3 regions of the Micromonospora desertarenae genome follow, and region 2 is predicted to be linked to each of the others. Evidence: riboswitches for the same ligand, from Rfam matches in the RefSeq annotation. Region 2 holds a riboswitch; each other region holds the start of a gene.

Region 1 (6,956 bases), on a different contig from region 2:
GCCACCATCCTGCTCGCCACCGTCGGCGCCGCCACGGCGGTGCTGGCCGGATCGGGGCCGGTGGCGATCGCCGGCGTCGCGCTCTGGGGCGTCGGCGCCTCGCTCGGCTTCCCGGTCGGGATGAGCGCGGCCGCCGACGACGAGGAGCGGGCCCCGGCCCGGGTCAGCGTGGTCGCGGTGATCGGCTACACCGCGTTCCTCGGCGGGCCGCCGCTGCTCGGGATGCTCGGCGACCGGGTCGGCACGCTGCAGGCCCTGCTGGTGGTGCCGCTGCTCCTGGTGCCCACCCTCGCCCTGGTCCCCGCCCTCCGCCCCCCGTCCCGCTGACCCGCGACGGTGGTCACCACGATCGCTCAGCAGGTGGTCGTCGACGCCCACCTTCCGGCGGACGATCCCCGGTTCGCCGCGCAGGGGGCTCTCAGGGAGTGTCCAGGGGGTTGCCAGGCAGGGGTGGTGCACTGGGAGGGCGAGGAGAGGAGCGGGGCATGGGCTGGTTCAGCCGGCGGCCGCGGGCCGCCGAGGGAGCGGTGACGAAACTCGACCGGGAGGCGACCCGCGAGGACCTGGCGGCGCTGGAGGCGTTCGTGACCAGCCGCCGGGGCGTGGAGTTCTACCTGGAACCGGAGACCACGGCGACGGACACCACGGTGGTGGCGATCGCCCACGACGGCGAGTGGATCCGCCGCCGGACCGGCACCCCGCGGGCCGCCGGCGCGATCGCCCGCAAGCACGCGGTGCCGCTGTACGAGGCGGCCCGCACCGGCTACCCGGAGCGGATGCGCGCCTGGAACCGGGCCCACCCGGAGCGGCGCGCCCGCTGACCGGACGAGGGCGGGTTCACGCCTCGGCGGCGACCGCCGCGCGCGCCTCGTCCAGCGTCATCGGCGGCTGGTGGCTCGCCACGTACCACTGGACGTCGTCGCTCAGCAGCCGGCGTACCAGGCCCAGGTCGGGCCGGTCCGCCGGGGTGCGCAGGTGTGCCGGCGGCGGGTAGTAGGCGTCGCCGAGCAGCAGCACCCCCGAGTCCGGCACGGTCACCACGGTGGAGTCCGGTGCGTGTCCGCCCCCGACGTGCCGCACCCGTACGCCCACCGGCAGCTCCAGCTCGTCGGTGAAGGTCCGGGTGGGCGGCAGCACCGCGAAGCCCTCCCACGAGTCGACGGCCAACGCCCGGGCCCGGAAGCTGGGGCCGAGCCGCGGATTGGCCCGCACCTGCTCGCGCAGGTACCGGTGGCTCCACGGCCGGGCCGCCTCCTCGCGCAGCAGCCGCTCGCCGGCGACGTGTCCCACGATCTCCACGTCCGGCCAGGCGCAGGCGCCCCAGACGTGGTCCCAGTGGTGGTGGGTGTAGACCAGCCAGCGCGGCGCCGGCAGCCCGGCGGCGCGCAGCGCGGCCTGGATCTCCCGGGCGTGCGCGGGGCTCTGCCCGGCGTCGATCAGCACGCTGCCCCGGTCGTCGGCGACCAGCGCGACGCCGGCCTGTACGGCCGCCGGATCGGGGTCGCCGGGGCAGAGCCAGACTCGCCCGGCGAGGTGCTCGAACCTCATGTCGATCATCGCGACACCTCCTCGGACGGGTGCGGAAAACGGCTGTCCGCCAAGATCCTAAACCCCGCCGGAGATCGGGCTCCCGGCACGTCGGCCGCGCCGCCGGCATCCCCCTCCGCGTGCCCTCTGCCCGGCGTCAACCCACGCGGCCTCAGCGGGCGGGAACCGTTGCGTGGGTTGACGCAGAGCCCGGGTGGTGGAGCGATGCGGCTCCGCGCGGATCGGAGCGGTTCGACGGCGGCGCAGGGCGACGCGGGGCGGCGAGGGCGCGTTGACCGGTACCCGGCGGGTGTGGCAGCATTCCCGGCCTGACGGCAGTGAAGGAAGCCGGTGCGATTCCGGCGCGGTCCCGCCACTGTCACCGGGGAGCGATCCCCCCTCGTGAGTCACGGCCGTGCGTGCGCGGTTGGAAGGCCGGGGGTGAGCGTCGATCCGGGAGCCAGGATACTTCGGCCGTCGGGAGTTGACCCCAGGGCGTGGACACCCGAGGAGGACCCGATGACGCACCGCGTCTCCATCGTCGGCGGCGGCCGCCGTACCCGGCCCGGCCGCGCCAGCGCACCCGCCGCCTTGAGCCGCCGCGCCGCCGCGCCCGCCGCGGGCCGCCGCACCGTCGTTCACCGCTGAGTTCCGCACCCTGCCGCGTCCCGGCACCGGCCCGCCGCCGGTGAGCCGGCCGCCGGCGCCGCCCGTCCGCTGAACCAGCACCCGTCCCGCCGCGCCCGGCCGCCTCCGTCGACCGGGTGGGCGTCACTCTCCGGAGCCATTCGTGCGCATCCTGCTGCTCTCCACCGCCGACACCGACCTGCTCGCCGCCCGGGCCAGCGGCGCCGACTACCGGCTGGCCAACCCGGCCCGGGTCGCCGCCGACGCCGTGCCCGCGCTGCTCGACGGCGTCCACCTCGCGGTCGTACGCCTGCTCGGCGGCCGGCAGGCGTGGCCGGACGGGCTGGCCACGGTGCTCGCCTCCGGCGTGCCCACGGTGGTGCTCGGCGGCGAGGCGGTGCCGGACGCGGAGCTGATGGCCGCCTCCACCGTGCCGTCCGGAGTGGCCACCGAGGCGCTGGCCTACCTGGTCGAGGGCGGGCCGGCCAACCTCGCCCAGCTGGCCCGGTTCCTCTCCGACACGGTGCTGCTCACCGGCGAGGGCTTCGCCCCGCCCGCGCCCACCCCGGCCTACGGCGTGCACGGCGAGCACCCCGCCGACCCGGACCGGCCGACCGTCGGCATCGTCTTCTACCGGGCGCACGCCCTCGCCGGGAACACCGCCTTCGTGGACACCCTGGCCGCCGCGGTCGACGCCGCCGGTGGCAACCCGCTGCCGATCTTCTGCGGCTCGCTGCGCGGGCTCACCTCGGGCGCCGGGCCGCTGGGCCTCTTCGCCGGCTGCGACGCCCTGCTGGTCACCGTGCTCGCCGCCGGCGGCACGGTCGCCGCGGACGCCTCCGGCGGCGGCGACGAGGACGCCTGGGACGTGGGCGCGCTCGCCGCCCTCGACGTGCCGGTGATCCAGGCGCTCTGCCTGACCAGCACCCGGGAGCAGTGGGCCGGCAGCGACGCCGGACTGTCCCCGCTGGACGCCGCCATGCAGGTGGCCGTCCCCGAGTTCGACGGCCGCATCATCAGCGTGCCGTTCTCGTTCAAGCGGATCGACGCCGACGGGCTCTCGGGCTACGTCGCCGACCCGGAACGCGCCGCCCGGGTCGCCGGCGTCGCGGTGCGGCAGGCCCGGCTGCGGCGGCTGCCGAACGCGCGGAAGCGGGTCGCGGTGGTGCTCAGCTCATACCCGACGAAGCACTCCCGGGTCGGCAACGCGGTCGGGCTGGACACCCCCGCCTCGGCGGTCCGGCTGCTCGGCGCGCTCGCCGAGGCCGGCTACCACCTCGGCGACGCCCGTGTGCCCGACGACGGGGACGCGCTCATCCACGCCCTCATCGCCGCCGGCGGGCACGACGTCGAGTGGCTCACCCCCGAGCAGCTCGCCGCCGCGCCCGCCCGGGTGCCCGGCGACCGCTACCGCCGCTGGTTCGACCAGCTGCCCGCCGAGCTGCGCGAACGGATGCGTGAGCACTGGGGCGAGCCCCCCGGCGAGCTCTACACCGACGGCGGGGACATCGTGCTGGCCGGGCTGCGGTTCGGCAACGTCGTGCTGCTCATCCAGCCGCCGCGCGGCTTCGGGGAGAACCCGATCGCCATCTACCACGACCCGGACCTGCCGCCCAGCCACCACTACCTGGCCGCGTACCGGTGGCTGGCCGCGCCGGTCGCCGACGGCGGCTTCGGCGCCGACGCGGTGGTGCACCTGGGCAAGCACGGCACCCTGGAATGGCTGCCCGGCAAGGGACTCGGGCTGGCCGCCGGCTGCGCCCCGGACGCCGTCCTCGGCGACCTGCCGCTGGTCTACCCGTTCATCGTCAACGACCCCGGCGAGGGCACCCAGGCCAAGCGCCGCGCGCACGCCGTGGTCGTGGACCACCTGGTGCCGCCGATGGCCCGCGCCGAGACGTACGGCGACCTGGCCCGGCTGGAGCAGCTGCTCGACGAGTACGCCACCGTGCAGGCCCTCGACCCGGCCAAGGTGCCCACCGTGCGGGCCCAGATCTGGGCGCTGGTGCGCGCCGCCGAGCTGCACCACGACCTGCACACCGAGCAGATGCCCGGCGAGGACGACTTCGACGACTTCGTGCTGCACCTCGACGGCTACCTGTGCGAGGTCAAGGACGTGCAGATCCGCGACGGGCTGCACGTTCTCGCCGCCGCGCCCACCGGCGAGCCGCGGGTGAACCTCGTCCTCGCCGTGCTGCGCGCCCCGCAGGTCTGGGGTGGCCGGTACGCGCTGCCCGGCCTGCGGCAGGCGCTCGCCGCCGCGTACGGGCTGGACGAGCAGGCGCTGCTCGCCGCGCCCGGGGAGCGGCTGACCGCGCCGGAGGCGCTGAGCGACACCGTCGACGGGCCGGCCGGCACCGCCGCCGACGCGGTGGACCTGATCGAGGCGCTCGCCCGGCGGCTGGTGGTCGGCATGGAGACCCTCGGCTGGGCGCCCGACAAGGTCGACGCGGTGGTCGAGGAGGTCACCGGCCGGGCCGTCCCGGACGCCGCCGCGGTGCTCCGCTTCGCCGCCACCGAACTGGTGCCCCGGCTGGAGCGGACCACCGACGAACTGGCGCACACGCTGGCCGCGCTCGACGGCCGGTTCGTGCCGCCCGGCCCGTCCGGCTCGCCCACCCGCGGCCTGGTCAACGTGCTGCCCACCGGGCGGAACTTCTACTCCGTCGACCCGAAGGCGATCCCCAGCCGCAACGCCTGGGACGTCGGCGTGGCGCTCGCCGACTCGCTGCTCGCCCGGCACCTCGCCGACACCGGCGGGTACCCGCGCTCGGTCGGGCTCACCGTCTGGGGCACCAGCGCCATGCGGACCCAGGGCGACGACATCGCCGAGGTGCTCGCGCTGCTCGGCTGCCGGCCCACCTGGGACGACCGGTCCCGCCGGGTCACCGGCGTCGAGGTGGTGCCGCTGGCGGAGCTGGGCCGGCCCCGGATCGACGTCACGGTGCGCATCTCCGGCTTCTTCCGGGACGCCTTCCCGCACGTCGTCGCGCTGCTCGACGACGCCGTGCGGCTGGTCGCCGCCCTCGACGAGCCGGCCGCCGACAACCACGTCCGCGCGCACGTCGCCGCCGATCTGGCCGAGCACGGCGACGAACGCCGGGCCACCGCCCGCATCTTCGGCTCCAAACCGGGCGCGTACGGCGCCGGGCTGCTGCCGCTGATCGACGCCCGCAACTGGCGCAGCGACGCCGACCTGGCCGAGGTGTACGCGGTCTGGGGCGGCTACGCCTACGGCCGGGGGCTGGAGGGGCGGGAGGCGCGGGCGGACATGGAACGCTCCTTCGCCCGGATCGCGGTGGCGGTGAAGAACCAGGACACCCGCGAGCACGACATCGTCGACTCCGACGACTACTTCCAGTACCACGGCGGGATGGTGGCGATGGTCCGCCACCTCACCGGCGCCGCCCCGGCCGCGTACGTCGGCGACTCGGCGATGCCGCACGACGTGCGGACCCGGACGCTGGGCGAGGAGACCCGGCGGGTGTTCCGGGCCCGGGTGGTCAACCCGAAGTGGATCGCGGCCATGCGCCGGCACGGCTACAAGGGTGCCTTCGAGCTGGCCGCCACCGTGGACTACCTGTTCGGCTACGACGCCACCGCCGGCGTGGTCGACGACTGGATGTACGAGCACCTGGCGGCCGCGTACGTCTTCGACGAGACCACCCGGGAGTTCCTGGAGCGGTCCAACCCGTGGGCGCTGCGCGGCATCACCGAGCGGCTGCTGGAGGCCGCCGACCGGGGCCTGTGGGCCGCGCCCGCCCCGGCCACCCTGGACCGGCTCCGGGAGACGTACCTGACCACCGAGGGCGACCTGGAGGAGCGGCAGTGAGCGCGAGGAGTGAGCCGGTTCTGCGAGCCCCGCAGTCGCGAACGGAAGGCAGCGCAGTGACCGGCTACCCGTTCAGCGCCGTGCTCGGCATGGCCGACATGCGGCTCGCGCTGCTGCTCAACGCGGTCAGCCCGGCCATCGGCGGGGTGCTGGTGCGCGGCGAGAAGGGCACCGCCAAGTCCACCGCCGTCCGCGCGCTCGCCGCGCTGCTGCCGCCGGTCGACCGGGTGGCCGGCTGCCGGTTCGCCTGCGACCCCGCCGCCCCCGACCCGGCCTGCCCGGACGGCCCGCACCCGGCCGCGCCGCCGGCCGAGCGCCGCCCCGCCCGGCTGGTGGAGCTGCCGGTCGGCGCCGCCGAGGACCGGGTGGTCGGCTCGCTCGACCTGGAACGGGCCCTCGCCGACGGGGTCCGCGCGTTCGAGCCCGGCCTGCTCGCCGCCGCGCACCGCGGGGTGCTCTACGTCGACGAGGTCAACCTGCTCCACGACCACCTGGTCGACCTGCTGCTCGACGCGGCCGCGATGGGCCGCTGCCACGTCGAGCGCGAAGGCGTCTCGGTCAGCCACGCCGCCCGGTTCCTGCTGGTCGGCACGATGAACCCGGAGGAGGGGGAGCTGCGCCCGCAGCTGCTCGACCGGTTCGGGCTCACCGTCGAGGTGGGCGCCAGCCGCGATCCCGCCGTCCGGGTCGAGGTGGTCCGCCGCCGGCTCGCCGCCGACGCCGACCCGGTCGGCTTCGCCGCCCGCTGGGCCGCCGCGGACGCCGAGATCGCCCACCGGGTGGCCACCGCCCGGCGGCGGCTGGACGGCGTGCGGCTGCCCGACGCCGCGTTGCGCCAGATCGCCGAGGTCTGCGCCGCCTTCGACGTTGACGGCATGCGCGCCGACATCGTCACCGCGCGCACCGCGCTCGCGCACGCCGCCTGGCACGGCCGGGACGCGGTCACCGTCGAGGACGTCCGGGTGGCCGC
Region 2 (6,956 bases):
CGGAGCATGACCGCGAGCGCCCACGCGGACGTCTACGTCGCCGGCAACGCCAACGACGGTAACCAGGGCAGCTACTGGGAGAGCGCGAACAACGCCTTCCCGCAGTGGCTCCAGGTCGACCTCGCGGCCACGGTGAGCGTCAACCGGCTGGTGCTCAAGCTGCCCGCCGGCTGGGACGCCCGTACCCAGACGATCACCGTGCAGGGCGGCACCAACGGCGCCACCTTCAGCACCATCGTCGCCTCGGCCGGGTACGCGTTCACCCCCGGCGCCAACAACACCGTGACCATCACCTTCACCGCGGCCAGCACCCGCTACCTGCGGCTGCTCTTCACCGGCAACACCGGCTGGCCCGCCGGTCAGCTCTCCGAGCTGGAGGTCTACGGCCCGACGACCGGTGACACCCAGCCGCCGTCCGCGCCCGGCAACCTCGCCTACACCGAGCCGGCGAGTGGGCAGATCCGGCTGACCTGGTCGGCGTCGACCGACAACGTCGGGGTGACCGGCTACGACGTCTACGCCAACGGCACCCTGCGCACCAGCGTCAGCGGCAGCACGCTGGCGTACACCGACAACCAGCCGACCAGCGCCACCGTCAGCTACGTCGTCCGGGCCCGGGACGCGGCGGGCAACGTGTCGGCCGACAGCAACACGGTGACCCGGAACGGCAGCTCCGGCGACACGGTCGCGCCGACCGCGCCGGGCAACCTGGCGTACACCCAGCCGGCCGCCGGGCAGATCCGGCTGACCTGGTCGGCGTCGACCGACAACGTCGGGGTGACCGGCTACGACGTCTACGCCAACGGCGCGCTGCGGGGCAGCGTGAACGGCTCCACCCTCAGTTGGACCGACAACCAACCGGACACCGCGACCGTCTCCTACGTCGTCCGGGCCCGGGACGCGGCGGGCAACACCTCGGCGAACAGCAACACGGTGACCCGCACCGGCAGCACGCCGGGCGGCAGCAACCTCGCGGTCGACAAGCCGATCACCGCCTCGTCGATGGTGCACGTCTTCGCCGCGGCCAACGCCAACGACGACGACGTCACCACCTACTGGGAGGGCGCGCCCGGGGCGTACCCGAGCACGTTGACCGTGGCGTTGGGCGCGAACGCGAGCATCAGCGCGCTGGTGGTGAAGCTGAACCCGGACCCGGTCTGGGGCCCGCGTACGCAGACCTTCCAGGTGCTCGGCCGGGAGCAGTCGGCCTCCGGGTTCGGCACGCTGGTCGGCTCGGCGACGTACTCGTTCAGCCCGGCCAGCAGCAACACGGTGACCATCCCGGTGTCGGCGACCGCCGCCGACGTCCGGCTCCAGTTCACCGCCAACTCCGGCTCGTCCAACGGCCAGGTCGCCGAACTCCAGGTGATCGGCGTGCCGGCGCCGAACCCGGACCTGACCGTCACCGGGATCACCGCAGCCCCCGCCGCGCCGGTGGAGACCGACGCGATCACCCTCTCCGCCACCGTGCGCAACGCCGGCACGGCGGCCTCCGCCGCCACCACCGTCGACTTCCACCTGGGTACGACGAAGGTCGGCACCGCCTCGGTCGGGGCGCTGGCGGCCGGCGCGTCGACCACCGTCTCGGCGAACATCGGGCCGCGCAACGCCGGCAGCTACCAGGTCGGCGCCACCGTCGACCCGGCGAACACGGTGATCGAGCAGAACGAGGCGAACAACGGCCACACCAGCCCGACCGCGCTCACGGTCAGCCCGGTGGCCAGCTCCGACCTGGTCGCCTCGGCGGTGACCTGGTCGCCCGGCACGCCGAGCGCCGGCGCCACTGTCAGCTTCGCGGTGACCATCCGCAACCAGGGCACTGTCGCCTCGGCGAGCGGCGCGCACGGCATCACGCTGACCGTGCTGAACGACACCGGCGCGGTGGTCCGTACGCTGACCGGCTCGTACACCGGCACCATCGCCGTCGGGGGCAGCGCCGGCCCGGTCAACCTGGGCACCTGGACCGCCGCCAACGGCCGGTACACGGTCCGGGTGGTGCTCGCCGACGACGCCAACGAACTGCCGGTGAAGCGGCAGAACAACACCAGCGACCGGTCGCTCTTCGTGGGCCGCGGCGCCAACCTGCCGTACGACATGTACGAGGCCGAGGAGGGCTCGGTCGGCGGCGGGGCACAGGTGGTCGGGCCGAACCGGACCATCGGCGACCTGGCCGGGGAGGCGTCCGGCCGGCGGGCGGTGACCCTGAACAGCACCGGCGCGTACGTCGAGTGGACCACCCGGGCCCCGGCCAACGCCCTGGTGACCCGCTTCTCCATCCCGGACGCGCCGGGCGGCGGCGGGATCACCTCGACCTTGAACATCTACGTCAACGGGGTGCTGCACAAGCCGATCAGCCTCACCTCGAAGCACATCTGGCTGTACGGCGCGGAGGCCAGCCCGAGCGACTCGCCCAGCGCCGGCCCGCCCCGGCACATCTACGACGAGGCGAACATCCTGCTGGACTCCACCATCCCGGCGGGCAGCCGGATCCGGTTGCAGAAGGACCCGGCCAACAGCACCACGTACGCCATCGACTTCGTGAACCTGGAGCAGGTGGCGCCGCGGGCCAACCCGGACCCGGCGCGGTACCGGGTGCCGAACGGGTTCAGCCACTCCGACGTGCAGAACGCGCTGGACGCGGTCCGGATGGACACCACCGGCAACCTGATCGGCGTCTACCTGCCGGCCGGCACGTACGAGACAGCGCAGAAGTTCCAGGTCTACGGCAAGGCGGTCAAGGTGGTCGGCGCGGGCATGTGGTTCACCCGCTTCCAGACGCCGGTCGGCCAGCAGAACACCGACGCCGGCTTCCGGGTGGAGTCCTCGGCCAGCGGGTCGTCCTTCGAGCACCTGGCCTTCTTCGGCAACTACACCAACCGCATCGACGGCCCCGGCAAGGTCTGGGGCGAGCTGCGCGACGTCGACAACCTGACGCTGGACAACGTCTGGGTCGAGCACACCGTCTGCGCGTACTGGGGGGTGAGCGTCAGCGGCCTGAAGATCACCAACAGCCGCTTCCGGAACACCTTCGCCGACGCCGTCAACATGACCAACGGCAGCACCAACAACCTGGTCAGCAACTCCGAGGGCCGGTCCAACGGCGACGACGCGTTCGCCCTCTTCTCGGCCGTCGACCAGGGCGGGTCCACGGCCAACCACGGCAACGTCTTCGAGAACCTGACCGCCACGCTCACCTGGCGGGCGGCCGGGATCGCCGTGTACGGCGGCTACGACAACATCTTCCGCAACCTCTACATCGCGGACATGCTGACGTACTCCGGCATCACGATCAGCTCGCTGGACTTCGGCTACCCGTTCATCGGGTTCGGCGCCAGCCCGCCGACCCAGTTCCAGAACATCTCGCTGATCCGGGCCGGCGGTCACTTCTGGGGTGCGCAGACCTTCCCGGCGATCTGGGTCTTCTCGGCGTCGAAGGAGTTCCGCGGCATCCGCGTCTCGGACGTGGACATCGTCGACCCCACGTACTCCGGGATCATGTTCCAGACGAAGTACAACGGGGGCCAGCCGGAGAACCCGATCACCGACACGGTCTTCACCAACGTGTCGATCTCGGGGGCCCGGCGCAGCGGTGACGCGTTCGACGCCAAGTCGGGCTTCGGCATCTGGGTCAACGAGATGCCGGAGCAGGGTCAGGGCCCGGCCGTCGGCTCGGCCACCTTCGTGAACCTGCGGCTGACCGACAACTGGCAGGACATCCGCAACACCACCTCCACCTTCACCATCAACCGCAGCTGAGCGGCACCGGATCGGGCGCCGCCGGGAGGACCAGCCTCCCGGCGGCGCCCGTCCCTCGGCTCCGATGCGGTCGCGGCGTCAGTCGGCCGGGGCGCCGTGCCGGCCGGCGCCGGCAGTGAACCGGGCCGCCCCGGCCGCCGCGTCGGCGGCCAGCGAGTCCATCCCGTACGCCAGCTCGGTGGCGAGCGCCGCCGGCTCCGGCAGGCCCGCGCCGGCCAGCACCGAGGCCCGGTCGTTGCGCAGGCAGGTCTGCGGGTGCCGGGCGATCTCGGCGGCCAGCCGCTCGGCCGCCGCCCGCGCCTCACCCGGCGCGACCAGCCGGTTCACCAACCCCATGGCGTACGCCTCGTCGGCCGGTACCGGCCGGCCGGTGAGGATCAGGTCCATCGCCCGGCTCTCGCCGACCAGCCGGGGCAGCCGGACCGTCCCGCCGTCGATCAACGGCACCCCCCACCGCCGGCAGAACACCCCGAGCACCGCGTCGGACTCGGCCACCCGCAGGTCGCACCAGAGCGCCAGCTCCAGCCCGCCGGCCACCGCGTACCCGGAGATGGCGGCGATCACCGGCTTGGTCAGGGTCAGCCGGGTCGGGCCCATCGGGCCGTCGCCCTCCGCCTCGACCCGGTTGCCGCTGGGCGTGCCGATCGCCTTCAGGTCGGCCCCGGAGCAGAACGTGCCGCCGGCGCCCCAGAGCACGGCCACCGCCGCGTCGGGATCGGCGTCGAAGGCCCGGAACGCGTCGGCCAGTGCCCGGGCGGTCGGCCCGTCGACGGCGTTGCGCGCCGCCGGCCGGTCCAGGATCACCGTGGTCACCGGCCCGTCCCGCTCGACCCGTACGCCCATCGGCACAGCATGCCCCCGGCGGTGCCGGCACGCCAGGGGGTGACCGTCAGTGGTCTCGGGCTCCGTCCCTTCGCACCACGGTCGCGCCGAGCGCGGCCCCGACCACTCAGGAACCACAGTGGTTGTGGGGCTCCGGCCCGCGACCGGATTACCACCCGCCCGGGTGTCCGGCGACCGGGCGCGGGGCTAGCATCACCGACGGCACGATCATGCGAGGTGCCCCGCGCGAGCGGGGAGAATCGGGAAGCCGGTGGAAATCCGGCACGGGCCCGCCGCGGTGACCGGGGAGCCACCGTCCACGCGCAGCAGCGCAGCCACTGGCCCGACGGCCGGGAAGGCGGGCGGCCAGGCGTCGATCCGGGAGTCCGAAGACCGGCCTCGCGTCCGGTGCCCACGCCGGGGCGTGGGCCGAGCGCAGCGGGAGCCTGCCCTGAACACCGAGCTGTACGACGTCATCCACCGCCGCCGGGACGTGCGCGCCCAGTTCACCGGCGCGCCGGTGCCCGAGGAGGTGCTGCACCGGATCCTCACCGCGGCGCACGCCGCGCCGAGCGTCGGCTACTCCCAGCCCTGGGACTTCGTCGTGGTCCGCGACCCCGAGCTGCGGCGCCGCTTCCACGACCACGTACGCACCGAGCGGGAGACGTTCGCCGCCACGCTGGACGGCGCGGCGGCCGAGACGTTCGCCCGCATCAAGATCGACGGCGTGCTGGAGTCGACCCTGTCGATCGTGGTCACCTACGACCCGGCCCGGGGCGGCCCGGCCGTGCTGGGCCGCCACGCCATCGCCGACACCGGGCTCTACTCGGTCTGCCTGGCCATCCAGAACCTCTGGCTGGCCGCCACGGCCGAGGGACTCGGCGTCGGTTGGGTGTCCTTCTACCGGGAGCCGTGGCTGGCCGACCTGCTGGGGATCCCGCCCGGCATCCGGCCGGTGGCCTGGCTCTGCCTGGGCCCGGTCACCCACCTCGAGTCCGTGCCCGACCTGGCCCGGCACGGCTGGCGGCAGAAGCGGCCGCTGGCCGACGCCGTCCACCAGGACCGCTGGGCGGAACCGGCCCGGTGATCCCGGACCGGGCCGTCGCCCGGTCGCCACGCACCGCGGCGGATCCGTCACCGCCGACCGGTTTGCGACCGCGAACGCCGGGAAGTCGGTACGGGTGCGAGCACTGTTGACGAAGATCGAACAGAACACCCGGCTGGACCGGGTGGGTGACCGGTTGCAGCGTGCGGTGCAGGCGACGCTGCGGCCGCAGCGGGTCCGCGACCTGCTGCACGGGGTGTGGCTGGGCCATCCGCTGCACCCGGCGATGGTGCAGGTGCCGGTGGGCGCCTGGATCAGCGCGGCGGTGCTGGACGTGCTGCCCGGGCAGCAGCGGGCGGCCACCACGCTCACCACGCTGGGCACGGTGAGCGCCCTGCCGGCGGCGGTCGCCGGCCTCAACGACTGGGCCGCGCTCGCCCCCGACCAGCGCCGGGTGGGCCTGGTGCACGCCGCGTCCAACACCGTCGCCCTGGCCTTCTACGCCGGCTCGGTGAGCGCGCGCCTGCGCGGGCGGCACGGGCTCGGCCGGGCCCTCGGCATGATGGGGCTCAGCGCGGCCAGCATGGGCGCCTACATCGGCGGGCACCTGGCGTACAAGCAGGGCGCGCAGGTCAACCAGAGCATCTCCGAGATGCACCGGATGAGCGGCGGCTGGCACCCGCTGGGCGACATGGCGGCCCTGCCGCAGCGCCAACTGATCACCCGGGAGATCGACGACGTGTCGGTGATCCTCTACCGGCACGACGACGACGTCACGGTGATGCTGGAGCGCTGCCCCCACCAGAGCGGCCCGCTCGGCCAGGGTGAGGTGCAGGTGGTCGACGGGCACGAGTGCGTGGTCTGCCCGTGGCACGGCAGCACGTTCCGGCTCAACGGCGGCGAGGTCGTGCACGGCCCGTCCGGCAACGACCAGCAGATCCTGCAGACCCGGATCCGCGAGGGCGTGCTGGAGGCCCGCCTCCCCTGACCCGCGACGCGGGTGGTGAGGTCGCGCGGCGGTAGGTCGGCGCGCCGCCGCCCGAGCGGGCCGCTGCCGCAGAGTCATCACGCTCTTCTGGATGTACTGCCGGGTCCGAGGTGACCGTCGGTGACGGTCTGCCTGTCCGGTCCGGTCGGGGGTCGGTCTCTGACGTGTCGGCGCTGGGTTGTCGGGCGCTCAGGTCGGTGCTGGGCGCGGTCGTCGGGACGGCGGCTGCGTCGGCTCGGCCGGCTAGTCGCGGCGGTGCCGACCCACCGGGAGTTCTCCGGCGCTCGCCTGCGCCCCGGTCCGGCCGCGTCCGGTGGCCGGGCGGCGCCGCAGCCCGAGGACCGC
Region 3 (6,956 bases), on a different contig from region 2:
GCCAGGCCGACCGGGCGGCACCGCAGTCCGACCGCCCGGCACGACAGGCCGACGGCGCGGCACGACAGGCCGAGGGCGCCGCGGACGGATGAGCCGCACCGACCCGAGCGGTCGACCGGGAACTTCCTGAGGCATCGACCCGACTACTCGACCGGGAGACGGCGACCGGGCAACCCCGAGATGGCTCGACGGGCACGAGTCAACCGCAACCAGAACCCGTGAATTCCGATCGGAGTGGTCCATGTCGGTGACCGAACTGCCCGAAGACGCGCCGGACTCCCCTGCCGCCCCGGCGGGCACCGCGCAGCCTGCACGGCGGCTGGCGCCCTTCGCCGCGCTGCTGACGCGGCTGCACTTCTACGCCGGCATCCTGGTCGCCCCCTTCCTGCTGGTCGCCGCCCTGACCGGCCTCGCCTACACGATCACCCCGCAGCTGGACCGGGCCCTCTACGGCGACGAACTCACCACCACCGCGGTCGGCGGTCCACCCCAGCCGCTCGCCGTGCAGATCACCGCGGCCCGCGCCGCGCACCCCGGCGGCACCCTCGCCGCCGTGCAGCCGGGCATCGGCGACACGACCACCCGGGTGGTGTTCTCCCAACCCGACCTCGGCGACCGGCAACACACCGTCTACGTCGACCCGTACAGCGGCGCGGTGAAGGGGCAGCTGACCACCTGGTTCGGCGCCACCCCCGCCACCACCTGGCTGGACGACCTGCACCGCAACCTGCACCTGGGCGACCTCGGCCGGCACTACTCCGAGCTCGCCGCGAGCTGGCTGTGGGTCCTCGTCCTCGGGGGGATCGTCCTGTGGTGGCGTCGCCGCGGTCCCACGCGTGCCCGCGCCAGGCACCTGCTCGTGCCCGACCTGGCCGCCGGCAAGGGGGTACGGCGCACCCGGGGCTGGCACGCCACCACCGGGGTCTGGCTCGTCGTCGGCCTGCTCTTCCTCTCCGCCACCGGTCTGACCTGGTCCCGCTACGCCGGCGCGAACTTCAGCGCCGGCCTGGCGGCCCTGCGCGCCGGCACCCCGCAGCTCTCCACCAGCCTCACCGGCACCCCGGCGGACGCCGGCGGCGCGCACCACCACGGCGCGTCCGCCGCCGCGGCCGTGGACCCGGCGACCTACGACCGGGTGCTGGCCGTGGCCCGGGACGCCGGCCTGGCCGGCCCGGTGGAGATCATCCCCGCCGAGACGGCCGGTACCGCCTGGACGGTCACCCAGACCGACAACACCTGGCCCGTCGCGAAGGACCGGGTCGCCGTCGATCCGGTCGCCGGCACGGTCACCGCCCGCAGCGACTTCGCCGACTGGCCGCTGCTGGCCCAGCTCAGCAGCCTCGGCATCCAGGCCCACATGGGCGTGCTGTTCGGCCCGGTCAACCAGATCCTGCTCGCCGCGCTCGCCCTCGGCCTGCTCTGCGTGATCGTCTGGGGATACCGGATGTGGTGGCAGCGCCGCCCCACCCGTGCCGAGCGGCGTTTCCCGCTCGGTGCTCCGCCCGCCCGCGGCGGCGTACGGCGGCTGCCGGTCTGGGCACTGCTGCTCGGCGTGCCGCTCACGGTGGCCGTCGGCTGGGCGCTGCCCTGGTTCGGCGTCACCCTGCTCGGTTTCCTCGTCGTCGACGTGATCCTCGGTGCGGTAGCCCGCCGACGCCGCCGCTCCGCTCCCGTCCCGGCGGCCGGCGTCAGGGCGCCCGCTCGGGGTCGCCGGTGAGCAGGGTGGCGAGTTCGGCGGCGGAGCGGGGCCGGTTCCCGGCCAGGCCGGGGACCCGGTCCAGCAGCCGGTGCACCAGCGGGGCCCAGGCGGGCAGCAACTGGGCCGCGGTGAGCAGCCGCGGGTCGGCCATCCCGTCCGCCGTCGGCATGGTGCGTACCCCACCGCCGGTCACCACGGCCATGGTGTCCGCCCAGCGGTACGCGAGGTCGAGGTCGTGGGTGGACAGCACCACCGTGGTGCCGGCGGCGTGCAGGTCGTCCAGCGTCCGCAGCAACGCCTCCACCCCGGCCGGGTCGAGCCCGGCCGTCGGCTCGTCCAGGATGAGCAGCCGGGGCCGCATCGCCACGGCGCCGGCGATGGCCACCCGCTTGCGCTGGCCGTAGGAGAGCAGGTGGGTGGGCCGGTCGGCGACCGCCGTGACGCCGAGCGCGGCCAGCGCCTCGTCGCAGCGCCGGCGGACCTGCTCGGCGGGCAGCCCGAGGTTGACCGGTCCGAACGAGACGTCCTGCCGGACGCTGGCGGAGAAGAGCTGGTCGTCCGGGTCCTGCACCACCAGCTGGACCTGCTGCCGCAGCGCGCGCAGCCCGGCCCGGGTGTGCCGTACCCGGTGGCCGGCGACGGTGACCTGCCCGGAGCCGGGCCTCAGCGCGCCGGCCGCCAGCTTGAACAGGGTGGTCTTCCCACCGCCGTTGGGCCCGACCACAGCCAGCCGCCGGCCCGCCTCGACGCGCAGGTCGACGCCGGTCAGGACCGGGCGGCCCGGCTGGTAGGCGTAGTGCACCCCGGCCATCTCCAGCAGCGGGCCGGTCACCACCGCGACCCCGCGACGGCGGTGGCGACGACGATGGTCACGAGCAAACCCACGGTGGCCGCCACGAACGGCGGTGACATCCGGCGGGCTTCCACCTGCACCGCGAGCGATCCGGTGTATCCGCGCAACGCCAACCCCTCCTCGAGCCGCCGCGCGCGGCTGAACGCCCGGACGAACACCGCACCCGCCTGCCCGGCGAGGGACGCGTAGGCGGTGCGCCAGGTCCGGAAGCCGAGCCGCGCCGCCTGCGCCTCCCGGACCGCGCGCACGCTGTCCACGAGCAGGAAGAGCATCCGGTACGTCAGCGCGGCGACCTCGGTGACCGCCGCCGGGATCCCCAGCCGGTGCAGCCGGGGCAGCACCTCCGACAGCGGGGTGGTGGCGCTGAACAGCAGCAGGCAGGCCAACGCCGCCACCGACCGTCCGGCGGTCTGCGCCGCGAGCGCCGGGCCGGCCGGGTCGACCGCCAGCCGGGCCGGCGCCGGCATCGTCACCAGCAGGGGCACGGTCGAGGTGGCCACGAAGAGCAGCGGCACCCGGGCCGCCCGCAGCAGCACGGCCGGCGACACCCTGGCGGGGCCGAGCAGCAGGGTGGCGGCGGCCCCGCCCGACAGCACCGCACCCGGCCACGGCGGCAGCGCGACCGCGCAGGCCAGCAGCCCGAGGGAGAGCAGCGCCTTCTCGGCGGGGTGCCGCGGCCGCCAGGGACCGGTGTGCGCCGCGACGTCGAGCGCGAACACTACTCGCGCGGCTGCTCGGCGGCGGTGCTCCGCTGCCGCTGCCGGGTCCGGGCGACCCCGAAGTAGTAGCCGAGGAACCCGGCGCCCAGCGCGGCCTGGAGCGCGAAGAGCGCGGACTCCACCTCGCCGGACGGCGGCTCGTAGATCGGCGCGAACCACGGCTCGTAGTCCGGGTGGTCGTCCACGATCGCCTGCTCGGCCAGGGCGTCCGCCCCGGTGAAGGGCTCGTCGCCCGACCCGAGTCCGAGTGCCACCGGCGCCACCGCCAGGGCCAGCACCGCGAGCAGCAGCACCAGGTTCGTCCGGGTGAAGCGCTTCATGCCCGTACCTCCGCCGGCGTCCGCAGCACCCCGAGCCGGCGCAGGTCGTCCCCGCTGGTCCGGGTCAGCAGGCGTACCACCAGCACGGAGAGCAGCCCTTCGCTGATCGCCAGCGGGATCTGGGTCACGGCGAAGATCCCGCCGAACTTCGCCAGCGCGGCGACGAACCCGGCCGCCGGGTCGGGAAACGCCAGCGCCAACTGGACGCTGGTGACGCAGTACGTGGCGAGGTCACCCAGCGCCGCGGCGGCGAACACTGCCACGTCCATCCCGCCACCGGCCCGGCGGACCAGGGCGTAGACGGCGAAGGCGACCCACGGGCCGACGATCGCCATCGAGAAGATGTTGGCGCCCAGTGTGCTCAACCCGCCGTGGGCCAGCAGCACCGCCTGGAACAGCAGCACGATGCCGCCCAGCACACTCATCACCGGTGGCCGGAACAGCACAGCGCCCAGCCCCGTGCCGGTGGGGTGCGAACACGACCCGGTCACCGACGGAATCTTCAACGCGGACAGCACGAACGTGAAGGCGCCCGCCGCTCCCAGCAGCAGTTTCGAATCCGGATCCCGGCGCACCTGCCGGACCAGCGTCCGGCTGCCATGGACGACGAACGGTGCGGACACCGCGAACCACGCCGCGGCCTGCACCGGGGGCAGATAGCCCTCGGCGATATGCATGGAACGACCTTCCTCTCCAGCACCTCGTGGATGAGATCACTCGTCAAGGCCGGTCTCCTGGCTCCCGGATCAACGCTCCCTCCGGCCTTCCCGGGCCCGGATGGGCCCAGTGGCGTCGTCGGAGATCGCTACCCGGTCACAGTGGCGAGGGCCGCGCCGGTCTCACACCGGCTTCCCGTGCACCTTGACGGCGAGAGGCTATCGGTCGGTCATCCTGCGGGCAAGCCGCCGCCGCCGGCCCGGGCACCCGCCGTCCGCCGGCCGGCGCCTCGCGGCCCTGGTCAGAGCGGGTGCCCGGAGCATCGGCGCCAGCTGGGAATTCGTGGCGCGCGGGCCGGCCCGCCGGCCGGTCGCCGGACCCGACCGGCGGGCAGCGGCCCGGGGGTGAACGATCGGTGAGACGAAGCCGACAGCGGACGCCACGGGTGTCGGTCAGCGACGCGACCGGCATCTCGTGTCGTCGGCTCCCCTCGGCGGTGGGTGTCCCACGCAGCCGGTTCGACTGCCGCGGCGGTGGCGGGAGCGGACCGGTGGGCGTGCGGGACCGCCCCGACGGCGGTTCAGGCCGGGGTCGGGTGGTCCGCCTCGAACCGGGCCCGGGTCAGGAAGGCGAGCTGGGCGCGCTTGTCCGGCATGTCGACCTCGGAGCCGAAGGTGAAGCCCTCGGCCTCCAGGCGGCGCAGGGCGAGGTGGTTGCGCACGTCCGGCTCGACGACGATCCGCTGCGCGGCCGGGTCACGGAACAGGAATCGGGCGAGCGCCGGGCCGACGGCGGTGGTCAGGCCGCGTGCGTAGCGCCGGCCGGGGTTGAGCAGCAGGTGCATCCCGATGTCGCCGGGCTGGACCGGGTAACGCTCGCCCACCGGGTCCGCCTCCGGTTGGTAGGTCTGGAAGAGCCCGACCGGTTCACCGTCGACCATGATCAGGTAGGCGTGGTGGGTCGGCAGGCTGTCGATGAACGCGTAGATCTCGCGTACCTGGTCGACCGTGTGCGTGCCCATCCCCCAGAACGAGTTGCGGGGCTGGGTGACCCAGCCGTGCAGCAGGTCGGCGTGCCGGTCGGGGTCCACGGTCACGAGCGACAACTCGCCGAGATCGGAGATCTTCTCCTGGTATGTCATGGTGCGGGGTCCTTAGCTACGGGGTGCGGACGGGCGAGGCCGTGCTGCCGGTTGACCGTCGACGTCGTCACCCCGTGGCCGCGGCACTCCCGCGCGCCATCGACGAGGCTCGACGCCATCGCGGATCGGAGGGAGGGCGACGCGCGTTCCGTCGAGCGCCCAACTTAGGCTAACCTGCCCTAACGAAGGCTGACCTTACCTGGAGGGTGCGTGAAGCGGAACTGGGCGGCTCTGACGCTCGAGGCCATGCGTCAGCTCACCTCGCTCGGCCACCGGAGCGCCGCATGAAGGGCCGTCTCGGCACGCTCACCGCGCTGTACGTCACCCAGTACCTCGGCATCGGCTTCATCACCGTCGGGCTGACCGCCATCCTGCGCGACGGCGGGACGTCGCTGGACACCCTGGCGCTGCTGCAGATCGTCGGTCTGATCTGGCCGATCAAGTTCCTGTGGGCGCCGATCCTCGACCGCTACGGTTCCCGGCACCGCGGCCACTACCGGTCCTGGTTGCTGGTGTTCCAGGCCGCCCTGGTGCTGGCTCTGCTGGCGCTGCTGCCGTTCACCCGCCCCGCCGAGCGGCTCGGCCCGGTCGTCGCCATCTGCGCCGCGTACGTCTTCTTCTCGGCCACCCAGGACATCGCCGTGGACGCGGTCGCCGTCCGGCTGCTCGCCGAGTCGGCCCGGGGCGTCGGCAACGGCATCCAGGTCGCCGCCAGCTACCTCGGCAACCTGCTCGGCGGCGGCGCCTGCGTGCTGGTCTACGACCGGTTCGGCTGGGCGCCGGCGGTCGGCCTGCTGGCCGCGCTGACGGCGGTCGGGCTGCTGGTGGTGTGGCGGTTCCGGGAGCCCCCGCGCACCGACCGGGTGCCCCGGGTCGGCGCGGCCTACCGGGCGCTGCTGTCGGTGTTCGGCCAGCCCGGTTGCCGGTGGTGGACCTTCGGTGTGGTGCCGCTGGTCTACGTCGGCGCCGGGATGGCGTACGCGCTGGTCACGCCGGCCCTGGTCGACGCCGGCTGGTCGCTGGGCCGGGTCGGCGTGGTGACCGGGGTGGTGACCAGCGCACCGGCCATCGTGGCCGGTCTGCTCGCCGGCCTGGGGATCGGGCGCCTCGGTCGCAGCTGGGTGCTCGTGGCCGGCGGGGTGGCGCTCGGGCTGTCGACGGTGCTGCTGCTGCCACTGATGAACGGGCACGCGCCGCTGGCCGGGACGGTCGCCGCCCTCTGCTGCTTCCTGGCGGCGTACACGGTGGCGAACGTGGTGCTCTACACGGTCAACATGGACTACTCGCGGCCGGACACCGGCGGCACCGACTTCACGGTGCTGTCGTCGTTCGGGTTGGTCTGCTCGTTCGTGGCGTCCTCGGTCGGGCTGGCGGCCGCCGAACGGGTGGGCTACCCCGCGGTCGCGGTCGCGTCAGTGGTCCTGGTGGCGGCCGGGGTCGTGCTCGGCCTCGCGCACCAGCGGCGGCACCGCCCGCCGCGGACCCCGGTCGAGACGGCCGACCAGCGCCCGGTCGTGGGCGACGTGACCCCGGTGGGATGAACCGCCGACCCCCTACTTGACGATCT

What was found. A riboswitch is a leader RNA that binds a small molecule or an ion and turns the genes downstream of it on or off. The one in region 2 is predicted to bind cobalamin.
Region 1: another riboswitch for cobalamin. It lies ahead of cobN (cobaltochelatase subunit CobN); the one in region 2 lies ahead of bluB (5,6-dimethylbenzimidazole synthase).
Region 3: another riboswitch for cobalamin. It lies ahead of SM577_RS24570 (energy-coupling factor ABC transporter permease); the one in region 2 lies ahead of bluB (5,6-dimethylbenzimidazole synthase).

The regions. Positions count from the first base shown of each region.
Region 1 is NZ_JAXCFQ010000008.1:167,561-174,516, reverse strand. It holds gene SM577_RS18600 (MFS transporter) at 1-327, shown strand, start outside; gene SM577_RS18595 (hypothetical protein) at 486-821, shown strand; gene SM577_RS18590 (MBL fold metallo-hydrolase) at 838-1,557, opposite strand; cobalamin riboswitch at 1,869-1,998, shown strand; gene cobN (cobaltochelatase subunit CobN) at 2,318-5,986, shown strand; gene SM577_RS18580 (VWA domain-containing protein) at 5,983-6,956, shown strand, end outside.
Region 2 is NZ_JAXCFQ010000004.1:139,598-146,553, forward strand. It holds gene SM577_RS09400 (discoidin domain-containing protein) at 1-3,756, shown strand, start outside; gene SM577_RS09405 (crotonase/enoyl-CoA hydratase family protein) at 3,835-4,599, opposite strand; cobalamin riboswitch at 4,802-4,994, shown strand; gene bluB (5,6-dimethylbenzimidazole synthase) at 5,030-5,665, shown strand; gene SM577_RS09415 (Rieske (2Fe-2S) protein) at 5,760-6,611, shown strand; gene SM577_RS09420 (LysM peptidoglycan-binding domain-containing protein) at 6,855-6,956, opposite strand, start outside.
Region 3 is NZ_JAXCFQ010000013.1:104,572-111,527, forward strand. It holds gene SM577_RS24545 (bifunctional copper resistance protein CopD/cytochrome c oxidase assembly protein) at 1-92, shown strand, start outside; gene SM577_RS24550 (PepSY-associated TM helix domain-containing protein) at 242-1,717, shown strand; gene SM577_RS24555 (energy-coupling factor ABC transporter ATP-binding protein) at 1,689-2,531, opposite strand; gene cbiQ (cobalt ECF transporter T component CbiQ) at 2,528-3,271, opposite strand; gene SM577_RS24565 (energy-coupling factor ABC transporter substrate-binding protein) at 3,271-3,591, opposite strand; gene SM577_RS24570 (energy-coupling factor ABC transporter permease) at 3,588-4,268, opposite strand; cobalamin riboswitch at 4,299-4,470, opposite strand; gene SM577_RS24575 (GNAT family N-acetyltransferase) at 4,829-5,389, opposite strand; gene SM577_RS24580 (MFS transporter) at 5,674-6,930, shown strand.